2 regions of the Desulfitobacterium sp. genome follow, and region 2 is predicted to be linked to the other one. Evidence: riboswitches for the same ligand, from Rfam matches in the RefSeq annotation. Region 2 holds a riboswitch; the other holds the start of a gene.
What was found. A riboswitch is a leader RNA that binds a small molecule or an ion and turns the genes downstream of it on or off. The one in region 2 is predicted to bind glycine.

Region 1 (7,649 bases), on a different contig from region 2:
TTTCCGGCTCAAGAACCACATTCTCTAATACTGTTCCGTATTTAATGGCACCCCAAATTTGCGGTTCCTTTTCTTCTGAAAGGTTTATGCATTTTGCATAGCAGCCACCTTCAAAATTAAACACGCCATTTGGGGACCAACCATGCTCATCATCTCCGATTAAACGGCGCTCCGGGTCAGCAGAAAGAGTTGTTTTGCCTGTTCCGGACAAGCCAAAGAACAAGGCCGCATCCCCTTCTTTACCAACATTTGCCGAGCAGTGCATAGGCATAACTTCTCTTAAGGGTAAATAATAGTTCATAACACTGAAGATTGATTTCTTCATCTCGCCGGCATAGTGAGTGCCGCCGATTAATACAACTCTTTTTTCAAAGGAGCAGATGATAAAAGCCTCGGAGTGAGTCCCATGGATTTCCGGGTTGGCTTTAAAACCGGGTACGGCAATAATCGTGAACTGCGGTTGGTGGTTCGCTAACTCTTCTTGGGTAGGGCGGATAAAAAGTTGATGAACAAAAAGGTTTTGCCAAGCAAATTCATTAATCACGCGGATGGGAAGACGATATTCTTCGTCAGCCCCGGCGAATCCATCGAAGATGAACAGTTCCTCTTTAGTTTGGGTATAGGCTTTTACTTCATCATATAACTTCTCAAAGTTTTCCGGGGAAATTGGACGATTCACACTACCCCAGTTAATTTGCTCATGAACAGAAGGCTCATCTACAATAAATTTATCTAAAGGGGAACGTCCGGTATATTTCCCCGTACTTACCCGAAATGCTTCGGTGGAAGCCAAAACGCCTTCACCGCGTTTAAGAGCTATTTCAATCAATTCCGATACCGCTAAATTGTTATGAACGATTTGATTCATGATTCATGCTACCCCTTTTCCCGTAATAAAATATACAAAATACACGAAACAAACAACATACATTCACCATTATAAAGCAGACCACAGGATTTGGCACCTACTTTTTCGACAATATGTTTGTTAAATTATTCATTAGCAGTTTTTGCCCTTTCTGTCATCCCGAAGGTCGTGAGGGATCTAGATCCTTCGGTCGGTTCCTCTCTCAGGATGACAAATAGCTATGATTTCATAACAATGACCTGACGTTTGGGCTCGGAATGACCCGACGTAATAAAAACGCTGAGACCCTTATTTTGGCGTCTCAGCGTTGAATCTTTAAACTAGAGTTCTAGTAATTTTTAAGTTCGGTTTTTAAAGTAAGTTTTACTTCGCTGCATAATAGTTGATTAAACTTCCTTTGAGGATGATTTCTCTTTCATCCTGGGTCAAAGGATTAAGCTGGAGCTTAATCTCTTTCACCCCATCGGCAGTAATCAACTGAGCAGTTATTTCGTCATTTTCATTTAATATGCTTTGGCGTATTCCCGAGACAAAGAGGTAATCATCTACTTGGAAAACCGTATTTTGGTCCTTCTCCCAAGTAAAGGGCAGCATTCCCCAGTTAATCAGATTGCTCCGATAACGCTTTGTCGCATACTCTTGAGCAATGTTAGCCCAACCTCCGAGAACTTTCTGGCAGGAAGCGGCTTGTTCCCGTGCCGAACCATCGCCGGGTTTTACAGCGTATACCACCGTGCCGATTCCGGTATTGGCAAGTACACTTTCCGGATCTGCGTAATTAGGAGCGGCCTTGAGCACCTGTTCTGCCACTGAGCGCAATTCTTCACTCAGACCGGTAAAGTCCTTTTCACCCCCGACCAGACTTTGGCGTTCCTTCTCTAATGCCTGAACTGCTTTGGCCCGCTCTACATATTGAGGTTCTTTACGGGATAAGGTGAATTCAGCCAGTCTTAAGGGGTTAGAACGATAGGAAGAGGTCTCCCCGGAAGGAATCAGCTCATCCGTTGTGGTGACGGGATCGTGAATTACAGCGGCAAATTTCAGAAGGACATTTTCCGGCAAGGCAATCATTTTCGGCCAGTCTGCAATATTAGGACCGAACCTTAACTCTTCATCAACTTGGGGATTCCCGAACCCCTGATATACTCTCTTGGCATAAATGTCAGAGTTGAATTCATACTCCGCTTCAGTGGGTGTAAAGTCAAGCTCGGTTGCTGCCGTTAACTGTCCGCCATTGATGACAGTAGCGGCGATGGAGCGAGCGTCCATCAGAGCTACGGAAGAGATCTGCAGATCTCCGGGCTTTGAGCCTTCCCGATTGGGGAAGTTACGAGTGGTATGGCGAATGCTCAATTGGCCATTGGCCGGAACATCTCCGGCCCCAAAACAAGGTCCACAGAAGGCTGTCTTAATCAAAGTCCCTGCCTCCATGAGTTTACCGATAGCACCTTGCTTAATCAGTTCATAATAAATGGGCTGACTGGCGGGGTAAACACTAAAGGAAAGATAATTATTACCCACGGAATGACTATCAACAATAGCAGCCACATCCATGATGTTTTCAAAGCTGCCACCGGCACAACCGGCCACAATTCCTTGGTCCACTTGGAGTCGGCCGTTAACAACCCGATCGGTCAAGCTGAACTTAATCCGGGGATTATCCAACTGTTTCCTTCCTTCTTCTTCAACCTGCTTGAGGATATCCAGAGGATTCTGATTTAATTCGGCAATGGTAAAGGTATTGCTGGGGTGGAAAGGTAGGGCAATCATCGGCACAATCTTGCTTAAATCAACTACAACCATGCCGTCATAATAAGCCACTTCACCCGGCTCTAATTTAGCATAAGCATCCTCACGGCCATGGACGGCAAAATACTTCTTCACTTTATCATCGGTTACCCAGATGGAACTTAAGCAGGTAGTTTCCGTGGTCATAACATCAATACCGCTGCGGAAATCCACGGATAAATTTTCAATGCCGGGACCCACGAACTCCATCACTTTATTTTTAACAAAGCCATTTTTAAATACCGCCCCGATAATTGCTAAGGCTACGTCTTGAGGACCTACCCCCGGCTGGGGTTTGCCCTCCAAATAAATAGCGACAACGCCGGGATATTTAATATCATAAGTCTTATTCAGAAGTTGTTTGACCAGCTCCGGTCCCCCTTCACCTACACCCATGGTGCCAAAAGCGCCATAACGGGTATGGCTGTCGGAACCGAGGAGCATCTTGCCACAGCCGGTCATCATTTCCCGCATATATTGGTGAATTACGGCCTGATGAGCAGGTACAAAAATGCCACCGTATTTTTTCGCCGCAGATAAACCAAACACGTGGTCATCTTCATTAATTGTTCCTCCTACTGCATTGAGACTGTTATGACAGTTAGTCAATACATAAGGGAGAGGAAACTCCTTCAAACCACTAGCCCGGGCAGTTTGGACAATCCCCACGTAAGTAATATCGTGGGAAGTTAAGGCGTCAAAACGAATTTTCAACTGATCCATATCTCCGGAAGTATTATGCCGGGAGAGAATCTGATAAGCCATGGTATTCTTACGAGCGGTTTCAGGATTAAGGAGTTCCTGACCCAAATATACATTTGTATCTTTTACCTCTAAGGGTCGTTTCCCTTGAATAAGGTATGTTCCATTATTAATTAGACGTATCATGAGCATCCTCCGTATTCTAAGGTATTTCCTCCTAATGAGGCATGGTTATAATTTACCTACATTTCTTTAATCAAGCAACCTTTTATGGCCAAGTATACAATATTTAATCACATTAAGCTATAACAATCGTTCCATCCCTGGGTAACGCTGCTCATGCCTGCATGACTTAAAGAAAGCCCGGCTTGCGCCCGAAAGCAAGTAAAAAAGGCAGCTTAAACTGCCTTTTTGCCTAAAGGTTAGATTCTATACTCCCAAGTCTTAATACTTTATAACAGTCAACAACATTTTAAAACGTTGGCGAGCTTCTAACCCATGGGGAATATCCGATGGCATAATGAGGGTTTCCCCCGCTTTTACGTTGAAAACTTCCTCACCGATAGTAATCTCAGCTTCTCCATCTAGAATCTGGACCATGGCATCGCCGGAAGTCTTATGGGTGCTAATCCCTTCACCTTCATCCAAGGAGAATAAGGTAATACTGACGATAGAGTTTTGGGCAATGGTCCGGCTAATCACTTGTCCCGGTTGATAGGTAATCAGCTCCCTTAAGTCCAATACCTTGGAGAACTCAATATTTTTCATAATCTGAGTCATAAGATAATCCCCCTTTATCTCAATTCGGTAATTTGCTTATGACTTATTCTACCCCGAGCAACCCCAAAAAAATGTGATTGGAATAATTTTAACCCCTTTATAAATTCGGGTATAGATTCTTGGTCAAGATACTTCGCTACCGCTCAGTATGACAGGTTTAAATATAGTATGACAGGCTTAGATATTAGTTTGACAGGCTTAGATATTAGTTTGACAGACCCATGTTATTATTGTCGCCCTAAAGAAGCATGCAAGTTTAACTCAATGTCATCCTGAGGAAGTATGACGAAGGATCTTGCTTAGTTAGACAAGCTGGTAATCGGGGCAGGAATTCTACCGCCGCGACGGATAAACTCGCGGGACGAAAAGGGATTAAGCTTAATCACCGGAGCACCGCCAAGAAGTCCCCCGAATTCCACTCGGTCCCCGACTTTTTTGCCGATGGCCGGTATTACCCGTACCGCAGTTGTCTTCTTATTAATCATGCCAATAGCCGCTTCATCAGCGATGATTCCGGCAATGGTCTCCGGTTCTACATCCCCCGGAATGGCAATCATGTCTAAGCCCACCGAGCAAACGCAGGTCATAGCCTCCAGCTTATCGATGCTTAGCGCCCCCAGCTCCACTGCTTGGATCATTCCCGCATCTTCCGAGACCGGGATAAAAGCCCCGCTCAATCCCCCCACATGAGAAGAGGCCATTGCTCCTCCCTTTTTTACCGCATCGTTAAGTAAAGCCAAGGCCGCTGTAGTCCCATGAGCTCCGCAACGCTCGAAGCCCATATTCTCTATGATTTCCGCTACACTATCTCCAACCGCCGGCGTGGGAGCAAGGGACAGATCCACGATACCAAAAGGTACCTTCAACTCTTTTGAAGCCTCGCGACCGATCAATTCACCCATCCGGGTAATTTTAAAAGCCGTTCGCTTAATTAGATTAGCCAGCTCCCCCAAATCCGCTTGGGGGTTCTTCTTTACAGCATGAGCGACAACACCGGGGCCGCTAACCCCACATTGATCACTGTTTCCGGCTCGCCCACTCCATGGAAGGACCCGGCCATAAAGGGATTATCCTCCGGAGCATTGCAAAAGACTACTAATTTTGCTGCAGCGATTCCATCCTGCTCCGCAGTTCGGCGGGCACACTCCAGGATCACTTCACCCATTTTTAGAACTGCATCCATATTGATGCCGGACTTGGTGCAGCCTATATTTACTGAGGAACAGACCATATCCGTTTCGGATAATGCTTGTGGTATCGCCTCAATCAAGGCCCGGTCCCCTTTGGTCAAGCCTTTTTGAACAAGGGCGGAAAATCCCCCCAAGAAATTGACTCCTACTGCCTTAGCTGCCTTATCTAGGGACTTAGCCAATCTAACCATTTCCTCAGGATTAAAGTTGGAACCTAAGAGAGCAACCGGTGTTACGGAAACCCTTTTGTTAACAATAGGAATCCCATAACGGGAGGCAAGACCCTCCCCTACCTTTACCAAGTGCTCGGCTTTGCGGGTGATTTTATCATAAATTTTTTGCTCTACTTGCCGGATATCATCTCCGGCACAATCCAGCAAGCTGATTCCCATGGTAATTGTACGGATATCCAGGTTCTCATTTTCCACCATCTCGATGGTTTGCAGAATTTCATGAGGTGCGATATGCATTTTCATAATTAATTCGACCTCCTTATATCCGATGCATGAAGGAGAAGATATCTTCATGCTGGACATTGACCCTCAAGCCCCGGGCTTCTCCCTCATTTTGCAATTGCTTGGTGAGATCCCCTAAAGAAATGGTGGCTTGGGTCACATCTACGATCATGATCATGGTGAAGAATCCTTGCAGGATAGTCTGGCTAAGATCGAGTACATTGATAGACTTCTCCGCCAAACGCCCGGTCAGCCAAGCGATAATTCCGATCTGGTCCTTACCTAAAATAGAGATGATCACGCGATTGGAGGTTTCGTTAGCATTTTCAAAGTTCATTTTCCTTACCCCTTTTCTTTTCTTAATTCTTTTCATTTTTCCCGCAATGAGTAAATTATAAGATCCTTCACGCATTCCTCCAGGAAATAAAAAAGAGTCAAATTAAGCTTGACTCCGGCGAACGAAATTTTAGGCGAATCTTTGTAGCCATATGTCATTCATCATGGCATACATTCAACACGCTTAAATTCTCTGTCCTTTTGCCTGAGAGATTGAACAGTTTTAGCTGTCTTGCCCCTTCGGCGTCCTTGCGGAACTCTCCAGAGTCCTGTCCTTTTCCAGTCGGCCATGGCTTAACATACCTCCTGAAAAGATCATCCAGCCTTATTAACTTCTAAAGTATTATATACACAATCTTGGGGAGTTGTAAACTCTAGAATGAACCTTCTGTTTATTTTTAAAGAAAAGGGACGTCACAAAACTACTTTTTTGAACTATTCTGATCGCTTTGCAATAGCCCTGCTCTCATTTAAGCAGGAGTAAGTCATTACATCTTTCTTTTATCCGATTTGTCCTAAAGAGCTAGTTATAGGAACTTTGCTAAGATTCACAAAATATCGAGATAAGTTCTTCAAGTTTAGCCTGAATTAAAAAAAATAGCCCGTTTATAGATTTTTGGGCATACGACCGCCTATCAATCTCGTTATTTTTTTAGCTGCTTCGACTACTTGCTTAGCACAATGATCCTTGGAAGGAGAATTTAATTGTTGGGATAGGCCGACACAGCCTACCACGAAAACTATATCCATATTCTCGTTAAAAATCGGCGCAGAAATGCCGTATACGCCTACTGTATGCTCATCGAAACTTTCCGCATAACCGTGTTGGCGTACTTTCGCTAACTCCAATTTGAACTGTTTTAAATTTGTAATTGACTTACTGGTAAATTGCTTAAAGCCAATTTTTTTAATACGCTGCTCCGCTTCCGCTTGGTCTAAAAAGGCTAAATAACATTTGCCAAAAGAAGCACTTGTCAACGGAAAGTGTTGCCCGACATTAACAGTTACTCTAACGGGAAAATTGGGCTCCTCTTTGGCTACGTACATTAGCTTATAGTCCGCAATGGGTTCCAATAATACACAGGTTTGTTCTGTTTCAGCACAAAGCCATTTTAATATTGGTTTTATCATGTCTAAATAATTGGTGAATTCTGAAGCCCTTGAACCCAGCACTATGAGATAAGAGCCAAGGCTATATTTTTTTGTCTCCTGCTCATAAAAAACGAAGTGATAGTCCTCTAGAACCTTTAAAATCCGGTGACAGGTGCTTTTATTAATTTCTAAATTCTTGGCAATTTCCGATAATGTACTGTTTTTATATTTATATCGACTGAGATACTCAAGAATCCGGATTGCTGCTTGAACAGCTGGAACCTCGGATCGTTGCTTGGCAACTTCCATATTCTTTTCCTCCTAATTGTTGGGAGATTTTTAGACCAATTATAAACCGAGTAATCCATGTAAGCAATAGAATTATTCCGAAATAAAATTAATCTTCGGAAAATTCAGAAAGTGTATTGACTAAAAAAA
Region 2 (7,649 bases):
TTTATCAAGTCCTTCACGCCCTTGTCCGTTTGATTGCTCCGGTATTGACCTTTACCGCCGATGAGATCTGGAGCTATGTTCCCGGCGTTGCCGAAGGCTCCTTAATTCAAACCGAAGAAATGCCAAAGGCTGATCCTGAGTGGATGGATGAAGCTTTGGAACAGAAATGGGATACTTTGCTGGCTGTCCGTTCCGAAGTTACCAGGGCCTTGGAAAAGGCACGCCAGGATAAACTGATCAACCATCCTTTAACTGCCCAAGTAGACCTTTATCCAAATGCGAAACTGGAGGAATTCTTAAAGGGTATTCCTAACTTAGCTGAAATTTTCATTGTTTCCGCGGTTAGGGTTCATAAAGCAGACGAAGAAAAACCGGAGGGAGTCACTCTAGCCGAGACTTTGGAGGGGTTAAGTATCGCTGTAAATTCCGCCGCCGGTGAAAAATGTGAGCGTTGTTGGATCTATGATACAAGAGTCGGTGAAAACCATGACCATCCCAGCTTATGCCCCCGTTGCGCCGGCGTTGTCAGCAATCTTTAACGGATCTTGATATGAATACGGAAATAGTTTTTAATATCACTATGGCTTAAGCGTAGATATTTTTTTAAGGAGTGCTGCAAACTATTTTTCCTAGTAGTAGTATGCAGCCCTCCTTCTTTGTTTAGAAAAACTGAGAAATATAATAGAACTTTTGGAAAAAGTTCATGGACAAGTGCTTAATAAATTAGTATCATAAAAATAATAAGTTGTTTACAAATACAAATTATTCTATAAATAATAAATAAAGAAGAGATTAATGTGATATAGGGTATGGATGTTATCCCAGTGCAGAGGTAGGAGATGAGAGGATGAAGCTCACAGAGGGCATTGCGAATCGCATTGTTGATTTGATTTATTCTGAAAGCGGGTTTCATGGTATCGTATGTGACACAGCAGGGAAAATAATTGCTGATTCGGCAAAGCAACGGGTTGGAATCGTACATAACGGTGCCCAACGCATTATGACAACCTCAATAAACGATATCCGAATTACAGCGGAGGATGAGGCTCAATCCCAAGGAAAGTTAAGAGAGGGACTTAATATTGCTATTACCTATGAGGGTGAAAAGGTGGGGACCTTTGGTGTCGCCGGGCCTCTGGACATAGTCATTCCAGTAGCTAAGGTTGCGGCGGCGATGGTTGCTTCCTTGCTCCGAGATGAGGAACTAAAAGAAATTCTGAAGGAACATGTGTCACGGATGGGTGAGGCCTTGGAACAGGCTGCCGGGGCGATTCAGGAAATGGCGGCCTCTTCTGAGGAAGTAGCCGGTGTAAGTCAGACTGTGGCCACGGAAGCTCAAGATGCTAAAAAGCAAGTCAAGGCTACGGAAGGGGTTCTGGAATTTATCCGCCGTGTCTCCAAGCAAACCAATCTTTTAGGCCTGAATGCAGCGATTGAAGCGGCCAGGGCGGGGGAACATGGTAAGGGGTTTTCGGTGGTAGCCGGGGAAGTTCGTAAACTGGCGGAGGAGAGTAATCGCTCAGCTAATGAAATTAATATTTTGCTAACTAAGTTTCAGAATACCATGGAAGAAGTCGTCAAAGGGGTATTTCAAAACAATGTGATTACCCAAGAACAAGCAAGAGCCACCCAGGAAATTGCTCAGATGGTTGAGGAGCTTCAGCAGGTTGGCAATGAGTTAAATACTCTTGCCAATAAGCTTTAAGATGAAGTTGTCTAAATTGTCCGATTATTAATTATTAGAAATGAGTTATACAATGTAGACGAAAGCCCCTTCCCTGATTATAATAAGATCAGCAAATAAATAATGTTCGAATGATTCCGGTAGGAGAGACCCAAAGTTTTGGGCGCCGAAGGAGAAACTTCCTGGATGTCGCAGATTCAGTAGGGGAAACTCTCAGGCAAAAGTACTGCTGGAAGACGAAACTCTGGAGAGCTTCTCAGATGAGAACACCAAAGGGGTAGCCATAGGGCAAATCTCTCAGGTTAAAGGACAGAGGTAACGCGACGCGTTATTTATCTGTCTTTTTATATTTTCTTTCATGTTTTTTTAAGATTAGTAAATACTGTTATTTTAAGGAGGTGTCCAAAGTGACAGAACTCAAAAGAACACCGCTTTATGAGGAACATCTAAAAGCTGGGGCTAAACTTATTGATTTTGGCGGTTGGGAAATGCCTGTCCAATATGCCGGAGTTATTGAAGAACACAAAACAGTGCGAAACAAAGCAGGGCTTTTTGATGTCTCTCATATGGGCGAAGTGGAGGTGAAGGGAAAGGAGGCCCTTGCCTTTATCCAGTACATATTGACCAATGATATTTCACGAATTCAGGACAATCAAATTCAATATTCCCCCATGTGTTATCCCGATGGGGGAATCGTGGATGACCTGCTGGTTTATCGCTATAACCAGGAACGGTTTTTCATAGTTGTTAATGCTTCTAATGCGGACAAAGATTTTTCTTGGATGCAAGAGCAGGCTGTGAATTATCAAGTACACCTTGAAAATCGCTCCCCTGAGTTTGCCCAATTAGCTCTGCAGGGGCCTTTGGCAGAAAAAATTCTTCAGAAACTTACAACTCTTGATTTAAGCCAAATTAAGTATTACTGGTTTACTCATGGAGAGGTAAATGGAGTTAGCTGCCTGATTTCCCGGACGGGGTACACAGGTGAAGATGGATTTGAACTATATTTTGCCCCGGAAACGGCTCCGGAAATGTGGCGGAAAATCCTTGAGGTAGGGGCAGAGGAGGGTGTGCAACCAATTGGTCTGGGAGCACGGGATACACTGCGCTTTGAAGCCCGCTTACCCCTATACGGCAATGAGCTGGGCCGTGATATTTCACCTCTGGAAGCAGGGTTGGGGGTCTTTGTCAGACTGGATAAGGAGAACTTCATTGGCAAGGAAGCCTTACAAGCTCAGAAGGAAAAGGGAGTACCCCGCAAGTTGGTAGGTCTGGAAATGATCGAACGAGGAATTGCCCGTTCTCATTATCCCTTACACAAGGAGGGGAAGGAAATCGGCTTTGTCACCTCAGGTTCTTTCTCACCGACCCTTAATAAAAATATCGCCTTAGGTCTGATTTCCTCAGAATATGCTCAAATGGGCGAAACCCTCGAAGTGATGATTCGGGGTAAAGCAGTAAAAGCCCAGATTATTCCCTCACAATTCTACAAACGGCACTAGCAGGCCGGAAAGTGAAACAAGGGGACAGTCCCTCTGTTTCAAAAAGCGTTGTCATGCTGAGCGCAGCCAAATGCATCATAAATGAAACAAGGGACCTGTCCCTCTGTTTCAACATATAAGGAGGAAAATTATTATGAATCCAGTGGAATTAAAGTACAACAAATCTCATGAGTGGGCAAAAGTAGAAGGTAACACAGTGACCATAGGAATCACTGATCATGCTCAAGATAGTTTGGGTGATGTGGTTTTTGTGGAATTACCGGATAACGATGCAACTGTAGAAGCGGGACAGGCTTTTGGAACCGTTGAGTCCGTTAAAGCTGTATCGGATATTAATTCCCCGGTAAGTGGTAAAGTGATCGAGTTCAATCAGGAGGTTCTCGATTCACCCGAACTGCTGAATAACGATCCCTACGGTGAGGGCTGGCTGATCAAAATCGAAGCTGACGACCTCAAAGAACTGGATAAATTAATGTCGGCAGCGGAATATGAGGCTTTTGTGGCAGAGGAGGGCTAATGATGAATTATGTGCCGAACACCGTAGACCAGCAAGAACAAATTCTTGCCCGGATAGGAGTCAACTCTTTTGAAGAGCTTTTTGCGGACATCCCGGAAAGCGTTCGGCGCCAAGCCCAATTGAAGATTCGGGAAGGAATGTCGGAGCTCGAATTAGTGAGATATATAGGTGACCTTGCTGCACAGAACAAAACTGTTGAAGAATATACTTCTTATCTGGGAGCGGGGGCTTATGAGCACTTTATTCCCAGCTATGTGGATCAGCTCCTGCTCCGCTCGGAATTCTATACGGCTTATACTCCTTACCAGCCGGAGATCAGCCAGGGAACCCTCCAAGCAATCTATGAATTTCAGACCCTTGTCTGTGAATTAACGGGAATGGATGGTGCCAATGCTTCTATGTATGATGGGGCATCGGCTTTAGCAGAAGCGGCTCTGATGAGCTGTGACGCCACCCGGCGAAAGAAAATCCTAGTCCCCCAGACTATTCATCCCGAATACCGGGAGGTATTGCATACTTATCTCCCGCCTCGCGGAGTGGAAATTGTCGGGATTCCTTATGAAGATGGGGTAGTTAACTTGGAAGCTCTGGAAAAAGAGCTTAATCAAGAGGTTGGGGCGGTTCTGCTGCAAAGTCCTAATTTCTTCGGTTCCATAGAGAAAGCCGAGGAAATTGCCCGGATGGCACATGCTAAGGGTGCTTTAATGGTTATGGTGGTAAACCCCGTTTCCTTAGGACTCCTTAAATCACCGGGGGAATTGGGCGCGGATATCGCTGTCGGTGAGGGGCAGCCCTTTGGCAATCCTCTGAACTACGGAGGCCCCTATCTTGGCTTCTTGGCCTGCCGGGATAAATATCTTCGCCGGATGCCAGGTCGGATTGTGGGAGCGACCAAGGACAAAAACGGCAAGAAGGGCTATGTGCTTACTCTCCAAGCCCGGGAACAGCATATCCGCCGGGAAAAGGCAGCCTCTAATATTTGTTCCAACGAAGCCCTTTGCGCCTTAGCTTTTACTATTCATTTATCTGGTCTGGGGAAAACCGGCCTCAAGGAAATGGCAAAGCTTAATCTGCAAAAGGCTCACTATGCCGCCCAAGAAATTGCGAAAGTTCCCGGGATGAAGCTGGCCTTTACCGGGCCCTTCTTCCACGAATTCGTGATCGCTACGGAAAAAAGCCCCGCCCAAATCAATGAGGAGCTGCTGAAACATCAAATAATTGGTGGCCTCGATCTTTCCCGGTTCTATCCCGAATTGGATCATCATCTTCTTTTCTGTGTAACAGAGACGAAGACTAAAGAAGATATTGATGGGCTAATCGCCAGATTGGGGGAGATTAAATGAAAGCTTTAGAGCCGCTTATCTTTGAATTGAGCCGCGAGGGAAGAACCGGGGTTAGCTTGCCTCCCTGCGATGTACCGGAAGCATCTTTGGAATCCTTAGTGCCGAGAGAATTCTTGAGAGAAAAGGAACCGGAATTGCCCGAAGTCTCCGAAGTGGATGTTGTCCGTCATTTTACAAGGCTTTCTACCTTCAATCATGGGGTCGATTCAGGTTTTTATCCCTTAGGTTCTTGTACTATGAAATATAACCCCAAGGTTAATGAAAAGTTAGCCCGCCTTCCTGGCTTTAGCCAGATCCATCCTTATCAGCCTGAGGAATTAACGCAAGGGGCCTTGGGTTTGATGTACGAGCTTCAGGCCGATCTTAAGGAAATTACCGGTATGGAGGCCTTTACTTTGCAGCCTGCTGCCGGAGCTCATGGAGAAATGACCGGTATCCTTATCATCAAGGCTTATCATGAGCATCGTCTGGACCTTAAACGGACGAAGGTTATCGTTCCGGATTCGGCCCATGGTACTAACCCGGCAACTGCTGCTATGGCTGGGTATGATATCGTGCAGGTTCCCAGCAATGAGCGGGGTGGGGTGGATATAGAGGCTTTGCGTCAAGTTGCCAACGAAGAAGTGGCAGCTTTGATGCTGACCAACCCTAATACCTTAGGTCTTTTTGATGAGAATATCTTAGAAATCGCCAAAATCGTTCATGATGTAGGTGGACTCCTCTATTATGACGGGGCCAATGCCAACGCCATTATGGGGATTGCTCGTCCCGGCGATATGGGCTTTGATGTAATCCATCTTAATTTGCACAAGACCTTTTCTACCCCTCATGGCGGTGGGGGACCGGGAGCAGGTCCTGTGGGAGTCAAGGAGTTTCTTGCTCCTTATCTGCCCAAGCCGGTGGTTGAGCGAACAGATGAGGGAAAATACTTCTTAAATTCCGATCGTCCCCTGTCTATCGGTCGAGTGCGGGCTTTCCAAGCCAACTTCGGGGTACTGGTAAAAGCCCATGCCTATATCAGGGCTCTAGGCGGGGAAGGGTTGACTGCGGCCTCGAAAAATGCTGTGCTCAATGCTAATTTCCTCATGAGTATCTTAAAAGAGCATTATTATTTACCTTATGACCGCATTTGCATGCATGAATTCATCATCACCCCAAAAAACCTTAAGTCCTTTGGTGTTCATACCCTGGATATCGCCAAAAGGTTAATGGATTATGGCTATCATCCACCGACTATCTACTTCCCTCTCATTGTCGAAGAGGCTATGATGATCGAGCCCACTGAGACGGAGAGCTTGGAAACCTTGGAGCAATTTGCGCAAGTCTTGATGCAAATTGCCGAAGAGGCAAGGTCTGATGTAGAAAAGGTGAAGAACGCTCCCCACAGCACTCTGGTCACTCGCTTAGATGAAACCGGGGCTGCTCGTAAGCCGGATCTCCGTTGGCGAAAGGCTGATTGAACGGACAAGAAATCTCCTCTCCTTATATTTTGTCGGGAGGGGAGATTTTTTTGGCTGTATAGTGAAAGTATCTCTTTTTATCAGAAGTAGAAATCTTTCGTAGGCGGATAATTTTTATTAGTTCTCATGTCCCTGAATACTTTGGGATATGCTAAGCAAAGATAAAGAATAGTTCTAACTCAAAGTAGTAATATTCAGACACAGATTTTTGGCGAATTATGGAGTATAATTAGTTAATGTGTGCTAGAGATAAAGTAAACTAAACCAAACCAGGAGGTAATTATAATGAATACCTTTAAAGTGCCGGTCGGAATTTCCAATCGTCATGTCCATCTCACCGAAGAACATATCGGCATCTTATTTGGGGCAGGCCATCAACTAACTAAAACTAAGGATCTATCCCAACCCGGTCAATTTGCCTGTGAAGAAAGTGTAACCTTAGTTGGACCTAAGGGATCTATGCCTAATGTGCGTGTTCTGGGACCGGCACGGAAAGCCACTCAAATCGAGCTGGCCGCCACTGATACCTTTAAGCTAGGCGTTAAGCCCCCTGTACGGGATTCGGGAGATATCGCCGGGACTCCGGGAATGGAACTTGTGGGCCCGGCAGGCAAAGTACAAGTTGATGCCGGAACCATTATTGCTGCCCGTCATATTCATATGACCCCGGAAGATGCCGAAAAATATGGCCTAAACGACGGTGATCATGTAAAAGTTCAGGTTACCGGACCGCGTGCCGGGGTCTTTGAGCGGGTCTTGATTCGGGTAAACCCCAATTATGCTCTGGACATGCATGTGGACACCGATGAGGGCAATGCTTTCGGTCTTAAAAATGGCGATTTACTGGACGTTATCATCGAAAAGTAAAACAAATTGCGCTATTGCAGCAATCGTAGCCATAAGTACTGAAAATAAATTATAGAACTCTAGGGAGTTCATGAGGGAAGGTTGACCGGATGGGAGACCTTCCCTTTTACTTTTTTGTGCGGATGTCGAATTATGAGGGGGGTCTGACACTCTTAAGATTCGACAAATAAGAGAAGCCTGGTCGCTCTTTCAGAGTGGCTAGGCTTCCTCGCGTTAATTGCTCTTATCAATAAATTAATAATATCCAAATAATTAGAAAATTGTGGTATAATCGCA

Region 1: linked by a shared signal. The riboswitch ahead of AC1U9U_RS05970 (ACT domain-containing protein) and the one ahead of gcvT (glycine cleavage system aminomethyltransferase GcvT) in region 2 are both predicted to bind glycine.

What each region holds. Positions count from the first base shown of each region.
Region 1 covers NZ_CEVWNY010000024.1:15,695-23,343, reverse strand. The annotation lists gene pckA (phosphoenolpyruvate carboxykinase (ATP)) at 1-868, opposite strand, end outside; gene AC1U9U_RS05985 (hydratase) at 1,232-3,544, opposite strand; gene AC1U9U_RS05980 (cupin domain-containing protein) at 3,803-4,138, opposite strand; partial or broken gene AC1U9U_RS05975 (DUF711 family protein) at 4,438-5,804, opposite strand; gene AC1U9U_RS05970 (ACT domain-containing protein) at 5,821-6,120, opposite strand; glycine riboswitch at 6,303-6,394, opposite strand; gene AC1U9U_RS05965 (IclR family transcriptional regulator) at 6,726-7,520, opposite strand.
Region 2 covers NZ_CEVWNY010000034.1:16,205-23,853, reverse strand. The annotation lists partial or broken gene ileS (isoleucine--tRNA ligase) at 1-539, shown strand, start outside; partial or broken gene AC1U9U_RS07410 (sugar diacid recognition domain-containing protein) at 848-1,240, shown strand; gene AC1U9U_RS07405 (methyl-accepting chemotaxis protein) at 1,238-1,705, shown strand; glycine riboswitch at 1,816-1,923, shown strand; glycine riboswitch at 1,925-2,001, shown strand; gene gcvT (glycine cleavage system aminomethyltransferase GcvT) at 2,092-3,186, shown strand; gene gcvH (glycine cleavage system protein GcvH) at 3,320-3,703, shown strand; gene gcvPA (aminomethyl-transferring glycine dehydrogenase subunit GcvPA) at 3,706-5,046, shown strand; gene gcvPB (aminomethyl-transferring glycine dehydrogenase subunit GcvPB) at 5,043-6,506, shown strand; gene AC1U9U_RS07380 (phosphate propanoyltransferase) at 6,792-7,373, shown strand.